DNA from 2 places in the Palleronia sp. genome. Region 2 is predicted to be linked to the other one. Evidence: riboswitches for the same ligand, from Rfam matches in the RefSeq annotation. Region 2 holds a riboswitch; the other holds the start of a gene.
What was found. A riboswitch is a leader RNA that binds a small molecule or an ion and turns the genes downstream of it on or off. The one in region 2 is predicted to bind cobalamin.
Positions count from the first base shown of each region.

Region 1: linked by a shared signal. The riboswitch ahead of ACFDS3_RS07100 (DUF1636 family protein) and the one ahead of ACFDS3_RS00440 (CbtB domain-containing protein) in region 2 are both predicted to bind cobalamin.

Region 1 is NZ_JBELKF010000019.1:1,687-10,342, reverse strand. Features, by position in the region: gene ACFDS3_RS07140 (histidine phosphatase family protein) at 1-58, shown strand, start outside; gene ACFDS3_RS07135 (propanediol utilization protein) at 55-807, shown strand; gene cbiB (adenosylcobinamide-phosphate synthase CbiB) at 804-1,733, shown strand; gene cobD (threonine-phosphate decarboxylase CobD) at 1,730-2,677, shown strand; gene ACFDS3_RS07120 (cobyric acid synthase) at 2,674-4,116, opposite strand; gene ACFDS3_RS07115 (metallophosphoesterase) at 4,113-4,895, opposite strand; gene ACFDS3_RS07110 (HAD family hydrolase) at 4,892-5,479, opposite strand; gene cobO (cob(I)yrinic acid a,c-diamide adenosyltransferase) at 5,503-6,108, opposite strand; cobalamin riboswitch at 6,135-6,326, shown strand; gene ACFDS3_RS07100 (DUF1636 family protein) at 6,404-6,766, shown strand; gene cobW (cobalamin biosynthesis protein CobW) at 6,763-7,815, shown strand; partial or broken gene cobN (cobaltochelatase subunit CobN) at 7,843-8,656, shown strand, end outside.
Region 2 is NZ_JBELKF010000001.1:86,586-95,241, reverse strand. Features, by position in the region: gene ACFDS3_RS00470 (glycosyltransferase) at 1-802, opposite strand, end outside; gene ACFDS3_RS00465 (alginate lyase family protein) at 799-3,150, opposite strand; gene ACFDS3_RS00460 (ABC transporter ATP-binding protein) at 3,134-4,936, opposite strand; gene ACFDS3_RS00455 (hypothetical protein) at 5,091-5,225, opposite strand; gene ACFDS3_RS00450 (hypothetical protein) at 5,327-5,530, opposite strand; gene ACFDS3_RS00445 (CbtA family protein) at 5,576-6,280, opposite strand; gene ACFDS3_RS00440 (CbtB domain-containing protein) at 6,284-6,454, opposite strand; cobalamin riboswitch at 6,486-6,679, opposite strand; gene ACFDS3_RS00435 (chromate transporter) at 6,898-8,028, shown strand; gene ACFDS3_RS00430 (periplasmic heavy metal sensor) at 8,000-8,446, opposite strand; gene ACFDS3_RS00425 (hypothetical protein) at 8,443-8,656, opposite strand, start outside.

The sequences.
Region 1 (8,656 bases), on a different contig from region 2:
CATGACGGCGCATCCCGGCGGCTTCGCGATCGGCTGTGTCAACGCGAGGCCGCGATGAGCGGGCATTTCGGCGAGTGGATGCAGGGCCGTCTCGGCCCCGGCGGCCCGTTGGCCCTCGTCACCCTGTCGTGCCCGCTGTCCCCGGTAGAGGTCTCGCCCGGGGCGGGCCCGTTGCTGCCGCCCGAACGGATCGCAAACTTCTGCGCCGCGCTTGGCGTAGCCGACCCGGGGCTTGGGCTGGTCGCACGGCTGCCTCTTGGCGGAGGAACGGGCGCCTCGACCGCGGCGCTTTTGCAGATCGCGCGCGCGGTCGGCTTTCACGATCCCGACCGCCTCGCCGCCGCTTGCCTCGCGGCCGAGGGGGCTAGCGATCCGCTGATGCTGGCGCGCCCAGACGGCGTACTCTGGGCCCCGCGCGAGGGACGCGCGCTGGCCAAGGTCGCGCCGCCCCCCGCGGCCGAGATCGTCGGCGGCTTCTGGGGACCGCCCCTGCCGACAGACCCCAGCGACATCGCCTTCCCCGACATCGCGGACCTTTTCCGCCTCTGGTCCGGCCGGGACCTGCCCCTCTGCGCCGAGATCGCGAGCGAATCCGCTCGCCGCACCACGACCGCCCGCGGACCGGCCGACGACCCCACCGCAACGCTCGCCGCCGATCTCGGAGCTTTGGGCTGGGCGCGTGCGCATACCGGCTCCGCCCGCGCCCTGATCTATGCACCGGGCACCGTGCCTGCCGCCGCCGAGGCCGCGCTGGCCGAGGCCGGCCTGACCGACATCGTCGGTTTCCGCACCGGTGGCCCGGCATGATCGGCGCTATGGCGGCGGCCCTGGCGCTCGATGCGGTGCTTGGCTGGCCGCAAGTCGCCTATAACCGGATCGGCCATCCAGTGACGTGGATGGGCCGGTTGATCGCGCTGCTCGACACGCGACTGAACGACGGCACTCCAGAGGCACGCCGCCGCGCAGGCGTCCTGACGGTCGTTGTGACGCTGGCAGCGGTGCTGGTCCCGGCGGTCTTTCTGCAAAGCGCGCTGTCCGGCGGACTGACGGCGACACTGGTGACCGGGCTTCTGGCGTGGCCGCTGGTCGCGGCGCGGTCTCTCCACGATCACGTCGCGGCGGTCGCGGTGCCCTTGGCCGCCGGCGACATCGCAACGGCGCGGGGGGAAGTCGCCAAGATCGTCGGACGCGACCCGGCGCAGTTGGATGCGTCGGGCATCGCGCGCGCCGCCATCGAAAGCCTTGCAGAGAACGCCAGCGACGGCGTTATCGCGCCGCTGTTCTGGGGCGCGATCTTCGGCCTGCCGGGGATCGCCGCATACAAGGCCATCAACACGATGGATTCGATGATCGGCCACCGTACCCCGCGCCATGAACACTTCGGCCGCGCCGCCGCGCGGGTCGACGACGTCGCGAACTGGATTCCCGCGCGCCTGACCGGAGCGCTGTTCTGCGTCGTCGCCCCCGCACCAAAAGCGGCGCTTAAAGCAATGCGGCGGGACGCGCGAAAGCACCGCTCGCCCAATGCCGGCTGGCCCGAAGCGGCGATGGCCGCGGCGCTTGGCTGCCGCCTGTCCGGTCCGCGCGTCTATGGCGACCGTGTGGCGGACGAGCCGTGGCTGAACGCGGACGCGCCCGATGCGACGGCCGCGGCGCCTGGCCGGTCGCTCGACCTCTATCGCCGGGCGATCCTGATCGCAGGGGCGGTGCTGGTGGCGGGGTGGGTCGCATGAGGGATCACGGCGGCAATCTCGACGCGGCAATGATGCGGTATGGCGGCGACGGCTGGCTCGACCTGTCCACCGGGATAAACCCGCGCGCCTACCCCGTGCCCGACCTGCCCTCCCGCGCCTGGACCGCACTGCCCACCCGCGCCGAGATGGCCGCGCTGTCGGACGCGGCGCGGGCGGCCGTTGGCACGACGGCTACGGTCGTGCCAATGGCCGGGGCGCAGGGGGCGATCCAGGCGCTGCCGCGCGTGGTCTCCGGCAGGTCGGCGCGAGTGCTGGGTCCGACCTACAACGAGCATGCAGGGGCGCTGGTCGGGGCCGGATGGGAGGTCGCCGAGATGACCGAGATCGGGGCGCTCGAAGGCGCTGATCTTGCCGTGGTCGTGAACCCGAACAATCCGGACGGGCGAAGCTGCACGCCCGATGCGCTGCGCGCGCTGGCCGCACAGGTCGCTACGCTGGTCGTGGACGAGAGTTTCTGCGACGTCGCGCCCGAGCTGTCCCTTGCGAAGGACATGCCGTCGAATGCAGTGATCCTGCGGTCCTTCGGCAAGTTTTTCGGCCTCGCGGGCGTGCGGCTGGGCTTCGCCCTGACCGCCGGGCCTTTGGCGGCCAAGCTGCAGGCCGAGGCTGGTCCGTGGCCGGTCTCGGGCGCCGCGATCGAGATCGGACGGCGGGCCCTGTCCGACACGGGGTGGCAGGCCGAGACTCGCGAACGGCTTGTTCGCGACGCCGAGCGGCTCGACCGGCTGGCGGCTACCGCGGGTTGGCGGTTGGTCGGGGGCACAACCCTGTTCCGTACCTACGACGCAGGCCACGCCGCCGCGGCACAGGACAAGCTGGCGCGGGGCCGCGTATGGAGCCGGATCTTCCCCTATAGCGACGGATGGATTCGACTGGGCCTGCCGGACGGCGACGGCTGGGCGCAGCTTGAGGCCGCGCTTTAGCGGGCGAGGCACAGCAGGCCGTCCACGTCCAGATGCGCCTCGAGATGGTCGGCCAGCGCGTCGAGCGTCGCCTCGACGCCGGCGCCATAGCCGGCCTCGGACACGACACCGAGGCCGGCCAGCCATGCCGCACGGAACGCGTCGTCGGTGAACATGCCATGCAAGTAGCTGCCGGCGATGCGGCCGTCGGCGCTGACCGCGCCTTCCGGGGTGCCGTCCACGAAACCGAAGGGGCGCACGCGGTCGGGGCCGTCGGTTGCGCCCATGTGGATCTCGTAGCCGTCAAAGCACTGCCCGGTCGCCGCGTGGATCGCGCGCACCTCGGTCAGGCGCTTGTCGGGCGACATCGTGGTGGTAACGTCCAGCAGGCCAAGGCCCGGGTCGGCGCCCCGCGCGCCCTCGACCCCCTGCGGATCGGCGACCTCGCGCCCGAGAATCTGGTAGCCGCCGCAGATGCCCAGCACATGGCCGCCGCGCCGGACGTGGGCGGCGATGTCGACGTCCCAGCCCTGCGCGCGCAGGCAAGCAAGGTCGCGCCGCGTGGACTTCGTGCCGGGGACAATGACCACGTCCGCGTCGCCCGGCAGCGCCTGGCCGGGGCCTAGCATGGTCAACCGCACGCCCGGCTCGGCCGCCAGCGGGTCGAGGTCGTCGAAATTCGCGATCCGTCCGAGGCGCAGGCAGACGATGTGCAACCCCTCGCCCCTTCCCCCGCGCAGGTCGAGCGCGTCTTCGGCCGGCAGCCTCCACGCGCCGTCGAACCACGGGCAGACGCCGAAGCCGCGCCAGCCGGTGCGCGCCTCGATCAGCCGATAGCCGTCATCGAACAGCGAGGGGTCGCCCCGGAAGCGGTTGATGAGGAACCCGCCGATCAGCGCGGCGTCTTCGGGGTCGATCACCGCCTGGGTGCCAACGATCTGTGCGATCACCCCGCCCCGGTCGATATCGCCGGCCAGCACCACGGGCACGGCGGCCGCCCGCGCGAAACCCATGTTGGCGATGTCGCCGGCGCGCAGGTTGACCTCGGCCGGGCTGCCGGCGCCTTCGACCAGCACCAGGTCATGGGCGGTCTTCAGGCGAAAGAAGCTCTCGAGCACCTTTTCGAGCAAGTGCGGCTTCAGCTTGGCGTAGTCACGGGCGCGAACGGTGGTCAGGCGGCGGCCCTGCACGATGACCTGCGCGCCGGTGTCGGACTCGGGCTTCAGCAGGACAGGGTTCATGTCGGTGTGGCGGGGCAGATCGGCGGCCATCGCCTGCAGCGCCTGCGCGCGGCCGATCTCGCCCCCGTCGGCCGTAACGGCGGCGTTGTTCGACATGTTCTGCGGCTTGAACGGTGCCACCGACAGGCCGCGCCTGCGCGCAGCACGGCAGAGGCCCGCCACCAGCATCGACTTGCCCACGTTCGAGCCCGTGCCCTGGATCATCAGCGCGCGGGTCATCCGACTTCTGCCACGGTCAGTTCGGGCGGGCAGAACAGGCGAATGGGCGGCCCGCTGGTCCCGATCCCGGAGGACACGACGAGCTGCCGCGTCCCCTCGCTCAGATGCCCGTAGGCGTAGCGCACGCCGAAGCGCGAGGGGACCATCCACGGCCGCCCCGCGAACCGGATCTGCCCCCCATGCGTGTGCCCCGACAGCGTCAGGTCCACGTGATCGGGCAGATCGGCAAACGCGTCCGGCTCGTGCGCGAGCAGGATGGTGAACAGCCCGGGATCGCAGCCTTGAAGCGCCGCCTCGACATCCGCTCCGCCGATGCGGCGGCCATAGGCCCGCTGCGATTCCAGCCCGGCGAGAGTGAAGGGAACGCCGCCGGCCTCGAGCACCCGCGCCACATTCGACAGGGGCGGCAAGCCAACCGCGGTCAGCGCGCGGTGCCAGAATGTCTCGGCCGCGCGGCCGCGGCGGGCGACCGGATCGTCCTTCCAGTCGTGGTTGCCCATGATCGCGTGAACTCCGAGCGGCGCAGTCAGGCGCGCGAGGTGCGGCACGACCTCCGGCGGGGTCAGCGGCCGCATTCCCCAGGAGTGGCCCACGTAGTCACCCAACAGGCAGATCATGTCGGCCTCCAGCCCCTGCACCTGATCGACGATCCGCTTCACCCGCGCCTCGTTCACCAAGGGCGCGCAGGCATGCAGGTCGGCAAGGATCGCGATGCGCATCCGGGGGACGGCGACGTCGCGGCGGGGCGCGACGGCGTAGCGGGCAACGCGCAGGGTCACAGGCCCAGCACCCCGGGCAGCCGGTCGCGCGTCTCGGGGGCAAAGCGGAACACCCTCCACCCGCGGCTCTGCGCACGGCCGCAGTTCTCGGCGCTGTCGTCGATGAGCAGGATCCGGGGCGGGGGTAGAGCGGCCCACCGCTCGATCTGGCCGAAGAAGCCGGGGGACGGCTTGGCCACCCCCATCTCACCGCTGGCAAACACCCGCTCGGCCACGCGCCCGGCGCTGGTCCGGTCCCTGATATACTGCGCGCGCGAGACGGGATTGTTCGTGGCGATCACCTTGCGACCCGGGCACGCGTCGAGCCACGAGACCGCCTCGGCGTCGGGTCGGTCGTCGGCGGTCAGCCAGTGCGCCAGGAAATCCTCGGCCGTGATGTCGTGCCCCTCGTCCTCGATCCAGCCGGAAAGCCGCTCCTGCAGGTCGCACCAGCCGTTCAGCACGTCCCGCCTTTGCCCGGGGACGTTCAGGAACCGGCGAAAGCTGTCGGGCGAGATCCCGACGTCCCGGTCGAGGTCGGCGATCCACGGAAACACCTTGCCGCCGGGATTGACGTTCAGCACCCCGTCGAAGTCCCAGACCACAAGGTCGAAGGCGATCGGTGCGGTCAGAACTCCACCCCCTTCTGCGCCTTGATGCCGTCGCGGAACGGGTGCTTCACCAGATCCATCTCTGTCACGAGATCCGCCGCCTCGATCAGCTCGGGCTTGGCGTTGCGGCCCGTCAGCACGACGTGGGTCATGTCGGGCTTTTCCTCCAGCAGGAAGCGCACCACCTCGTCGATGTCGAGGTAGTCGTAGCGCAGGGCGATGTTGATCTCGTCCAGAAGGACGAAGCCGTTGCGGGTGTCGCGGATCTGCTCCTTCGCGATCTCCCAGCCGCGACGGGCCGCGGCGATGTCGCGGTCGCGGTCCTGAGTTTCCCAGGTGAAGCCCTCGCCGGCGACGAACAGGCGCACCTCCGGGAAGCGGTCCTCGATCACGCGCTTTTCGCCGGTTTCCCAGTCGCCCTTCACGAACTGCACGACCGCCGCCGGTATGCCCCAGCCGACGCAGCGCATGACCATCCCGAACGCGGACGAGGACTTGCCCTTCCCCTTGCCGGTATGGACGACGATCAGGCCCTTTTCACCGGTCTTGCCCGCCATCATCCGATCGCGGGCCTCCTTGATCTTCTTCATCTTGGCGTTGTGCCGCTCGGCTGCTTCGTCCATCGCTTGACTCCGGGCTTGCGTTGCGCCCATGTCTCGCCTGCGCTGGTGCCCGTTGCAACGGGTGAAAAGGGAATGGGTCTTTGAACCCAGCCGCCCCCGCGACCGTGACCGGAGAGGTCGCCCGACGCCACTGGCCAACCGGCCGGGAAGGCGGGACGACCGCGGGCAGACGCCCACATCCGCAAGCCGGGAGACCTGCCAGCCGCCGAAGTGAGACGACGTGGACGGGGTGTGCCACGATCGGAGGACGGGGCCCTGCCCCCATTCCGTGATGCGCCCCGCCGGAAAGGTGAGAATGGCCGAGACCGAACTTCTGGTCTGCGTGAAGTGCCGTCGCGGGATCGACACCCCCGGCGAATCCCGCCGCCCCGGCAAGGTGCTCGCCGACGCCGTCGCGGGCCAGCTTCCCGAGGGCGTGCGCCTGGTCGAGGTCGAGTGCATGTCGAACTGCGAGCGCGGCTGTTCGATCGCGCTGCGCGGCCCCGACCGCTGGACCTTCGTCTACGGCAACCTGACCGAGGCCGACGCGGCCCTCGTGGTCGAAGGCGCCAGCCTCTATGCCGCCCAGCCCGACGGGCTTGTGCCGTGGCGCGAACGGCCCGAACATTTCAAGCGCAACTGCATCGCGCGCATCCCGCCACTGGAGATCCCCGAATGACCGACCTGTCCAAGCTTCCCGTCACCGTCGTCACGGGCTTCCTCGGAAGCGGCAAGACTACTCTGATCCGCCACCTCATGCAGAATCCCGGCGGCCGCCGTCTGGCGGTCGTGGTCAACGAATTCGGCGATGTCGGCGTCGATGGCGAGATCCTCAAGGGCTGCGCGATCCCCGACTGCCCGGCCGAGAACATCGTCGAACTGGCGAATGGCTGCATCTGCTGCACCGTGGCCGACGACTTCATCCCGACGATCGAGGCGCTGATGAAGCTCGACCCCCGCCCCGACCACATCCTGATCGAGACCTCCGGCCTCGCGCTGCCGAAACCGCTTCTCAAGGCGTTCGACTGGCCCGACATCCGCTCGAAGATCACCGTCGACGGCGTGATCGCGCTGGCCGATGCCGAGGCCGTCGCCGCCGGCCGCTTCGCCCCTGACGTGGACCGGGTGCAGGCGCAGCGCGAGGCCGACGACAGCATCGACCACGAAACGCCCCTGTCCGAGGTGTTCGAGGACCAGATCTCCTGCGCGGACATCGTCCTGCTGACCAAGCCCGACCTCGCCGGTCCCGAAGGCGTGGCGAAGGCGCGCGAGATCATCGCCGCCGAAGCCCCCCGCCCCCTGCCCATCGTGGAATGCGCTGAAGGTGTCGTGGACCCGCGCGTGATCCTCGGGCTGAAGGCCGCCGCCGAGGATGACATGGACGCCCGCCCCAGCCACCATGACGACGCGGCCGACCACGATCACGACGACTTCGAGTCGATCGTCGTGGACATTCCCGAGCTTGCCACCCCCGCCGATCTGGTCGCCGCCATCGAACGCCTCGCGCAAGAGCGCAACATCCTGCGCGTGAAGGGCTACGCCGCCGTCCAGGGCAAGCCCATGCGCCTGCTGGTCCAGGCCGTCGGCGCCCGCGTCCGGCACCAGTTCGACCGCCCGTGGAAGCCCGAGGAAGCCCGCCGTGGCCGCCTCGTGGTGATCGCCGAGCATGACGACATCGACGAAACTGCGATCCGCGCCGCCCTTGGCGCGCTCGAGACCGCTGAATGACGCGGTTCGCGATGATGGCGCCGTAAGATGCACGTCATCTTCCGCGAAAGCCACGGGCTCGAAGAGGCCGACACGCCCACCGACCTCGGCCAGGACGCGGCTGACCTGGTGGTGCTGTCCTTCTCGGATTCAGACCTTGGCGCGTTCGCGGATGCGTGGCACCGGGGGCGAGATGCTTTGCCCTCGCTGCGCCTCGCCAACCTCTCGGCCCTGCGCCACCCCCTGTCGGTCGACACCTATATCGAGCAGACGCTCTCCGGTGCAAAGGGCATCCTGATCCGCCTGATTGGCGGCGCCCCCTACTGGTCCTACGGCCTGCAACAGGTCGAGGCGCTGGCCCGCGCCCGTGGCATCCCGCTTGCCGTCCTGCCCGCCGACGGTCGCCCCGACGAGACGCTCGACCGGGCGTCGACGCTGCCGGTTTCGACCCTCCGCCGCCTGCAGCATCTTTGCGACACCGGCGGCGCGGTGGCCGCGCAGGCGGCGCTGCAGCAGATGGCGCTTGCGTCGGGCCTCTATGCCGGTCCCGTGCGTGGGCAGAAGGCGCTGCCGATGGTCGGGGCCTGGAAGCCCGAAGATGGGCCGTGCTGTCCGCTGGCCGGCGTGGGACCGGAACCGAAGCCACGGGTGCTGGTGGTCTTCTACCGCTCCTACGTCGTCGCCGCGGATCTGGAGCCGGTGGCGGCAGCGATCCACGCCCTTCGCGCGCGTGGGTTCGATGCGATGGCGCTGTTCGCGCCCTCGTTGAAGGCGCCCGAGGCGGCGAGGTGGCTGCGCCGGCAGGTGTCGTTCTGGAAGCCAGCGGCGGTGGTGAACGCCACCGCCTTCTCGGGACGCGGAG
Region 2 (8,656 bases):
CAAGGACCGTCCACCGCGCCGCGCCGGAGTTGTCGATCTTGCGCCGGAAATTCGTGTTCGATTGGTCGCGGCCACGGGCGAACTGGTAGGCGAAGGTCAGCCGCTCGGACGGGACGATCTCGTAGACATAGGCGTTGGCCACCCAAGCCGTCGGCAGCCCCGCCTTCTTGACCTCGGCCGACAGCTTGGCATCCGTCCCGCCGGTAAAGCGCATCGCTTCGTCGAACCAGATGCCGCGGTCGCGGAAGATACCCGTCTCGGCCAGCCAATTGTTTGTCACGATCGTCACACCGGGCGTGCCCGAAAGGCCGGCACGACGCGCTGCACGCGACTCTTTGCGGGCATAGCGGCGGCGGATGCAGTCGTGCATCCGCTTCTGCGTCCAACTGAGCCCGTCCTGCGGTGGGTAGATGCCCAGCGGCGCACCGATCAGCGCGGCACCGCTTTGCCTGTAGCCCGCGATCAGGTGCACCAGCCAATCCTCGGCCACCACCTCGTCGTCGTCCACGAAGGCCAGCAGATCGTGCCCCGAAGCCAGCGCCTCCTTGGCGGCGCGATTGCGGCCAAAGGGGATGCCCGGCTCGGTTTCGAGCACGTAGTCGAGCGTACCGCCCGGCAGCCGCCCCTGCCGCGCCTCGACGACGTGCCGGCTGTTCGGCGCATCGTCATTCTCGACCACCAGGAACCGCACTTTGCAATCGGGTGGGATCTGCAAGCTGGCAAAGCTGTCGATCAGGCTCGCGAGCATCAGCGGCCTCTGTCGGGTCAGCACGGCGACCGTGATCGTCAGCGGTTCGCTCATTCTGCTGTCCTTTCGGCTCGGACAGTGCCGAGCATCAGCGGCCAGAAGGGCGGGATGCCGTCATGCGGATGAAACCGCGGCCGCGCCTCTGCCAGTGCCAGGTCGTCCTGATCCGGTGCGGGGGCGATGCCAAGATCGGCCGCCGCAAGAGCGATCGGCGCGAAGCGGTCGGTGTCGAACGGCTCGATCTGCTCATAGGGCCACTCCGCCCCCCGCTGATTCAGCAGCCAACCGACGCCAGTCCCGATGCGAGCGATCTCGGGCTGAGCGTCCACGGGAATGCCGCAGCCCCGGTACAGCGTGAGGAGCGTCAGCCAGCCCTGCAGGTTGAACGCGCAATAATGCTGGGTCAGCGTTCGCGTCAGTTCGTGCGGTTGCGCCCCCTGCTCATCGAATTGGCCGCCGATGCGCGACACGCTGTGCATCCAGCTATCCAGCAGAGCATCGATATCGCCGAGGAACGCCGCGACGGCCGCGAATTGCAGGTCGAAGAAGGTGCCGTGATTGTTGCGCGCGCGCCGCTCGGCCACGCCCTGCGGCGAGGTCGCAAGCCAGTCCGCGTAGGGCCGCAACCAGCCGCGCAGGTCCTCGGACAAGGCCGGGTCGTCCAGTAGCCGGACCGCATCGAGGACGAAAGCCAGGTCCTTGAGCTCGATGATCCCGGTCGCGCTGCCCTCGTCGCCATTATGGCCGCGCCGCACCTGGGCAAAGCGCATGTGCGGCGTCATCGCGGTCTCGTCGTCCAGAAACCAGGTCCGCACGAGGTGCCGCGCATGGTCGCGCGCCGCGGCGTCCTTGTCGATCGCCCAATCGAGAGCGCACACCGTGGTGTCGTCGGCCATCATCTGCCAGCGGGTGCGATCGAATTTCTCGCTGCCCTCGCCGTACATCTCGGTGCCCGGCAGGCGATCTCCGTCGCGCTTCACGTAAGGCAGCCCGGTCGAAGTGTTCGGGTTCGGCCACCAGTGGGGCGCCGGGTGGTAGTAGTCGTGCGGGTCGCCGGAAGGCGGAAGCTCGGTCTTCTGCGTGACCGAGTAGGTCCCGCGGCTGCGTGCTTCGGACGCGACCGCAGCGACGGCACGGCCAAGGGGGCGGCCTGCATGCCAGGGAAGGCGGTCGCGATCAAACAGGACGGGCCGGTCGGGGCTATGGCCTCGCGCGGCCAGCACGGCCGCATCCGCACGGCGAAGCGTCGCCACGATGGCGCCGGACCGGGCCAGCCCGCGCTGGTGCAGCACGTTCCGGCTCTGCGCCTCGAGGTCGGCGCGCCCCGACGCGAGGCGCCGCACCATGCCGGCGCGCCCGACGCGGTGCGCGTCGGGACCGACCGGTCCGGCGGGGATGTCCCACGGGTCCATCCGCCACTGGTTCCAAAGCCCCGGCACGCCGAGGCGGGCCAGAAGCTCGACCTTGGGACGCCGTCCGTAGGGATGCGCCTCGTCAAACCGTGCGGGCGCGTCGCGGCGAAACAGGATCTGCGGCTCTTCCTGCGCGTCCTCGGGCGGCATGTCGTCGAAGGCGCGGTCGTTCGAACCGAGCCGCGCCATCGGCACGACGAAATACTGCCTCTCGGGCGCGGCAGTGACATCGGCGCGGATTCGGTCCCAGTCGGCTTCGGTCAGGAAACAGTTGCCGTCGAAGGGCAGCACCCATTTCGCCCGCGCCTGCCCCAGGACCAAAGCCCGGTTTCGGGCGCCGTTATTGTGCATCACGTAAACGTTCTTCAGCCGATAGATCTGCGCCACGACGCGAATCTGCGTCGGTTCGTCGAGCGCGGCGAAGGCGTCGGACTGCAGGACCTGCGGCTCTTGGAAATGCGAGAAATCCAGCGGCACGTCGGCATATTCATCGGCGTCGAAGGGGATCACCTCGTAGGTGGCGCCAGCCTCTTCCAGCCTTGCGATGATGCGGGCCTCTTCGGCCTTGTCCACGATGCGATTGACGATCCACAGCTTTTCGCACGCGTCGAACGGCGACTCGTTCCTGAGCACGAAGTCTAGGTTTTCCCGCGACTGCCCGATCTTGTGGCGCGGCGGAAGGTCATTGCCGATCACGCGGACCAGCGCAAAGAGATTGGGCAGCGCCGCAAGCTGCGCCTCGACCGACGGGTCCGGTGCCACTGCCGGCGGAGGCGTCGACGACATCACGAAACGCGGGCTCGCTAAACGTGGGCTCGCGCCCAGGCCGCGGCGTTTCACCGCCCGCCGGCGCATCCAGAATCCCAGGAATACCGGCACCACCAGGGGCGATGTCACGGCGACTCCCGTCATCCATGCCGCGCGTTCGACGCGGCCAGCCCCCCGGAACCGGGTCTTGGCCCGCCGGAACAGGTCACTCGGCTGCGGCATCGCGGAACCCTTCGAATTGCTGCTCATAGAGCGTCCGGAACGGCCCTTGGCGGGCCAGAAGCTCGTGCACCGAACCGGTTTCGACCACGTGCCCGTCGTCGATCACGTGAACCTGGTCTGCCTGGAGGATCGTCGAAAGCCGGTGCGCGATCACAATTGTCGTCGTATTCTCGGTCAAGCGGGTAAGCGCCTCCTTGACCAGCGCCTCCGAACTGGCGTCGAGAGCGCTCGTCGCCTCGTCCAGCAGCAGGATCTCGGACTGGCGCAGGATCGCGCGGGCGATCGCGATGCGCTGGCGCTGCCCGCCCGAGAGGAAGTTGCCGTTCTCGCCAACCTCGGTGTCGTAGCCGTCGTCCAGCGCCATGATGAAGTCGTGCGCGTTGGCATCGCGGGCGGCGGCCTCGACCTCTTCGTCGGTCGCGCTGGGGCGGCTGTAGCGGATGTTCTCGCGCACCGAGGCCGAGAACAGGAACGTATCCTGCCCCACGAATGAGATCCGATCCCGCAGCGATGCGAAGGTCGACCCGCGGATGTCCTGCCCGTCGATCAGGACCCGCCCCGAGGACGGATCGTAGAGCCGCATCAAAAGGTTCAGGATCGTGGACTTGCCGCCGCCCGAAGGACCGACCAGCGCCGTCGTTTTTCGTGCCGGGAAGTCCAGCGTCAGGCTCTTCAGGACCGTCTTTTTCTGACCGTAGGTGAAGGTCACATCGTCGAGGCGCACATCGCCCGGCCCCGGCTCGAGCGGCACAGCATCGGGCGCTTCGACAAGCTGCTCCTCATAGTCCAGAAGCTCGAACATCATCCGCACGCGGACCATCGCCGTCTCGAGCTTGATACGCACGCGGCTGAGCCTCTTGGCAGGCTCGTAGGCCATCATGAAGGCGGTGATGAACGACATCAGCTCGCCCGCCGTCGTCGGCTCCCCGCCAAAGAGAGAGAACGCGCTGACCGCCACGATCCCAGCGATGGCAAAGCCGGCCAATGTCTCCATCAGGGGGCTTGTCACGGCGCCGATCCGGGCGATGGCATTGCGGCGACGTTCGACGTTGCGCACGGCCGAGCCCATGCGGCCCTGCATCTGATCCTCGAGCGAGAAGACCTTAACGACGTGGATTCCTTTTGAAGTCTCCTGCACGACCTTCATGATTTCGGCGGTCGAGGCTTGCTCGCTGCGCATGATTTCGCGGATCTGGCGTAGCAGTCCACGCAGACCGAATATCGCGGTCGGTCCGACCAGCAGCGCGAAGATCGACAGGAACGGGGCTTGATAGATCATGACGCCCAGAAGCCCCACCAGCATCAGCGCGTCGCGGCTGATCGACGCGACGATCAGCTCGATCACCTGCTGCGCCGCCGCCGCACCCGAGGTCAGGCGCATGAGCAGGTTCGACGATTCCTGCTGATTGAAGAAGGACACGCCGTTCTTCAGCAGCTTGCGGTAAAGCTCTTCCTGCTGGTTTGCGATGATCCGGTTGCCGGCCCGCGACATCGCCACGGACTGCACGTAGTTCGCCGCGCCCTTCAGCGTGAATGTCGCCGCAACCGCCCCCGCGACCAGCAGGACGACGCTCTTGTTGTCGTAGGCCGTCAGCGCCTCGACGATGTATTCCATCAGCAGCGCGGTCGCCGCTGTCGTGCTCGCGACCACGATCATCGCGAGGACCGCCAGCACGTACCATTTGCGTTGCGCGGCCGCCTGTTCGGTCAGCAGCCGGCGCAGAATGTCACTCCGTTCGTCGTCGCCGGCAAAAAGCGCGACGAGCGTGCGCCTCAGGATTTTCATTGCAAAGCCTCGCGGTCTCCGGCGCACAGGCCGTTAATGTAGGACATCGCGTGTCGAAATACGACCGTCGGCCCCCGGCGCCTCGTAATGAGCGGGACCCCGCGACGCCCGTTGCCTAGCGAATGGCCTCTTGCCCCGCAAGCCGGGCCCGGCGCTACTCCAGCCGCAGGCGCGCCTCGACCGGCAGGCCGCCCGAGGTCAACGCCCTGTGATCGTTGGCGTTCAGCGTGATCCGCACGTCGCCACCGCCGGGAATATGCGCCCAATCGCCATAGAGCCGGCCAAGCATGCCCCATCGACATAGACATGCGCGTGCCCCTCGCCCGGCACATGCGCGTGCCCCGCCGCGGCCGGGGCGAAGGCGAACCCCTCGGCGATAAGGTGCAGGTTCTAGCCGCCGACCGGGTCCGGCGTGGCCTCGACCGCCAGCGCGGCGCCGGGAACATCCACCATTTCGGCATGCATCGCGGCGTGAGCCGCGTCGCCGTGATCGTGGCTGGCGTGGTCGTGCCCGTCCAGCGTCAGCCCCTGCCCCGCGGCAAGGACGACGCCAAGGCCGGACTCGAAGAACAGCATCAGAATGGGGCGACCCACGGTGGCCTCCGTCGCAATAGGGCGGCGGGCGAACCCACCGCCGACTCATGCGGGTTGCGAAATCCCCGCCTCACGCATCTCGCGGCTCCACAAGTGGCCCGCCAGCGCGCCGAGGCAGACCCAGACCGCCAGGCCGACGCCAAGCGCCCGCGCGGCGAACTCGCCCGCGAGCTCGGGCGGCGTCGGACCGGTATACACCTCGGGCTGCGGCGCGCCGATCACGTGGGGCAGCAGGAACAGCACGATCGCCGCGCCCCATGCCATCCACGACCGTCCAAACCCAAGAAGCGCACAGGCGGTCCCGGTCGAGACGACCGTGCCGGCCCACCACGCCCGGCGCGCGGCCAGGTCGGCGGCGGCCACGCCCGGAAGCTCGGGCGGCAGGCCGATGGCGGGGCCGAACTGCACGGCGACCCAGCCGGCGATCCCCCACAGGATACCGGTGCGTCCGGTGATTCGCGCCACGCCCCGCTCGGCCGCGACGGCCATCGCGGCGGTCACGATCAGCGCATAGCCGACATAGACGAGGGCCGAGAACAACACGCTCAGCCCGTCGCGCATCAGGTTGAAGCCGCCCAGGTCCTGCTCGACCGGGACGACCGAGTCGCTGCCGAAATGGAGCAGCTCACCGGCCTCGTAGAGTTCCGCGTGAAGCAGGACCGGCTGCACGAAGACAAGCTGAAGGGTCGCCGCGACGAGCCCCGCGGCGAATCCAGCGATCACCGCGCTGGTCAGGATACGTGCAAGCATGGCTCAGTGGCAGGGAAAGCCGGTGGCGTGGCGCACGTCGTGCGCGGCGTCGTGCAGCGCGTCGGCCTGCACGTGGCCCGCCAGGACGATCAGTCCCAGGCCGATGATCGACGCGAAAAGCGCCGGCAGGGCAACGCTTGCGGACGCGGCGCGGGATGCGGTGGTGGTATTCATGTCTCGTCTCCTTGCCCGTCTCCCCGACGGTCTGGTTTCCATCATGCCCGGCAGGTCTCCTGGCTTGCGGGTCCTCGCGCGACGCTCGCCTTCCCCGGACCGACATCCGAGTGGCTTTTTCGAACGCGCGCTCGCCGCTTACAGTCGCGGGGGCGGCTCCGGCATGTCACCGGATTCCCTCTGGGCTCCGCCATTGGGCGGAACACCGGGCACCTCCTGCGTAGCCGACGTGCCCTTCTGTGGAAAGAGCGGATGTGCCCCGTTAACCGGATCGCCCGCCCGCGACACCAAGGCGCCGCAGCCGGGAGAGAGCCGCCATGACCGACAGACCGGGCACCGGCCCTTTCCTGCGGGCCTTCGGCCGTATCGGCGTGCTCAGCTTCGGCGGACCCGCGGCGCAGGTCGCCGTCATGCACCGCATCCTCGTGGACTAGACGAAGTGGCTGTCCGAGCGCACGTTCCTGCGGGCCCTGTCCTTCTGCATGCTGCTGCCCGGCCCCGAGGCGATGCAGCTCGCCACCTATGCCGGCTGGCGTCTGCGCGGGCTCGCGGGTGGGCTCGTGGCCGGCGCGCTGTTAGTGCTGCCCGGCGCGCTGGTGATGCTGGGCCTCGCTCTTGCCTATGCCGCCTACGGCCAGACCCCCGCCGTCGAGCGACTGTTCCTCGGCATCAAGGCCCCGGTCCTCGTCGTCGTCCTTGGCGCGCTGAGAAAGGTCGCCGGCCGCGCGCTTGCCCGCCCGGCGCATTGGGCGCTGGCGGTCGCGGCCTTCGTCGCGCTGTTCTTCCTCGCGCTGCCCTTCCCGCTGGTGATCCTCGCCGCCGCCGGGATCGGTGCGCTTCTGGGCGGCAACGATCAGGCCGAAGCGCCGACCGGCCCCGTGCCATGGCGCACATCTCTCGCCGCGCTGGGGACCGGGGCCGTGATCTGGATGGGACCGCTCGTCCTGCTCGACGGGATCCTGCGCGAGATCGGGATGTTCTTTGCCGGGCTTGCCGTCGTCACCTTCGGCGGCGCCTACGCCGTCCTCGCCTGGATGGCCCAGGACGCGGTGACGACCCTGGGCTGGCTGACCGCGCGCGAGATGATGGACGGCCTGGGTTTTGCCGAAACCACGCCCGGCCCCCTGATCCTCGTGACACAGTTCGTGGGAACTCTGGCCGCCTACGACGCGGGCGGTTGGCAGCTGGCGCTCGCGGGTGCGGCGGTGTCGCTCTGGGCGACCTTCGTGCCGTGCTACCTCTGGATCTTCGCCGGTGCCCCGCATATCGAGCGTATCTCGGCCATGCCGCGCCTCGCCGGCGCGCTCAGCGGCATTACCGCGGCCGTGGTCGGCGTGATCGCAAACCTGTCGATCTGGTTCGCGCTGCATGTGCTCTTCACCGAGGTCACGCGACAGACCGTGGGGCCGCTGGTCCTGTGGATGCCCAGCCCCGCCACGCTCGATCCGCGCGTGCTGGGCCTGTCCATCTTGGCGGGGGTCATGGTGTGGCGCGGTGCGGGGCTGATGGTCACGCTGGCCACCGCCGCCGCGCTCGGCTGGATCGTCACCGCGCTCGGCGCACCAGGGCCCTGAGCCGGTCCGCATAATCCGCCCGCTCCTCGGCGCTCAGCCTGGCAAGCTGCTCGGCCAGGGCGTCTTCCAGCGCCACCAGCCGCGCCGCGCCCAGATCGCGCTGCTCTCGTAGGGCTGCCGTGACGGCCTCGGGTTCGAACGGCTCCGCCCGGATGGCCGAGAGCAGCGCCTCGAATGAGCCGCGCCGCCTGTCGGGTTCAGTGCGGGGCATGCGCTTGAGGTCGGCGAACAGGTCGCGCCGCGCCTCGTTGGGCAAGGACCTGACCAGCGGCGCAATCGGCCCGCTCAGACGCGGGCCGCGATGCGGTCCATGCCGGTCCAGGGCAGAGCCGATGATGACACCCGCGACAGCGACGTTGATCGCCAGGGAGATGAACAGCAGGTAGCGCCACGGGCGCGGGATCGAACGCAGGCTCATTCCACGACCTCCGCCAGTTGGAAGGCATAGACGCCCGAAAGATCCTCGATCGCATAGGCTTCGGGGGCAACCGCAGCCACCACCCCGCCCGGATCGGCAACGCCGACGAGCAGGCCGACGGCACACGCCGCGGCGATCCCGCCCCAGGCCCAGCCCTCGCGTCGGCGGCGGCCTGCGGCGACCGTCCGGGCATCGCTCATCACCCGTGCC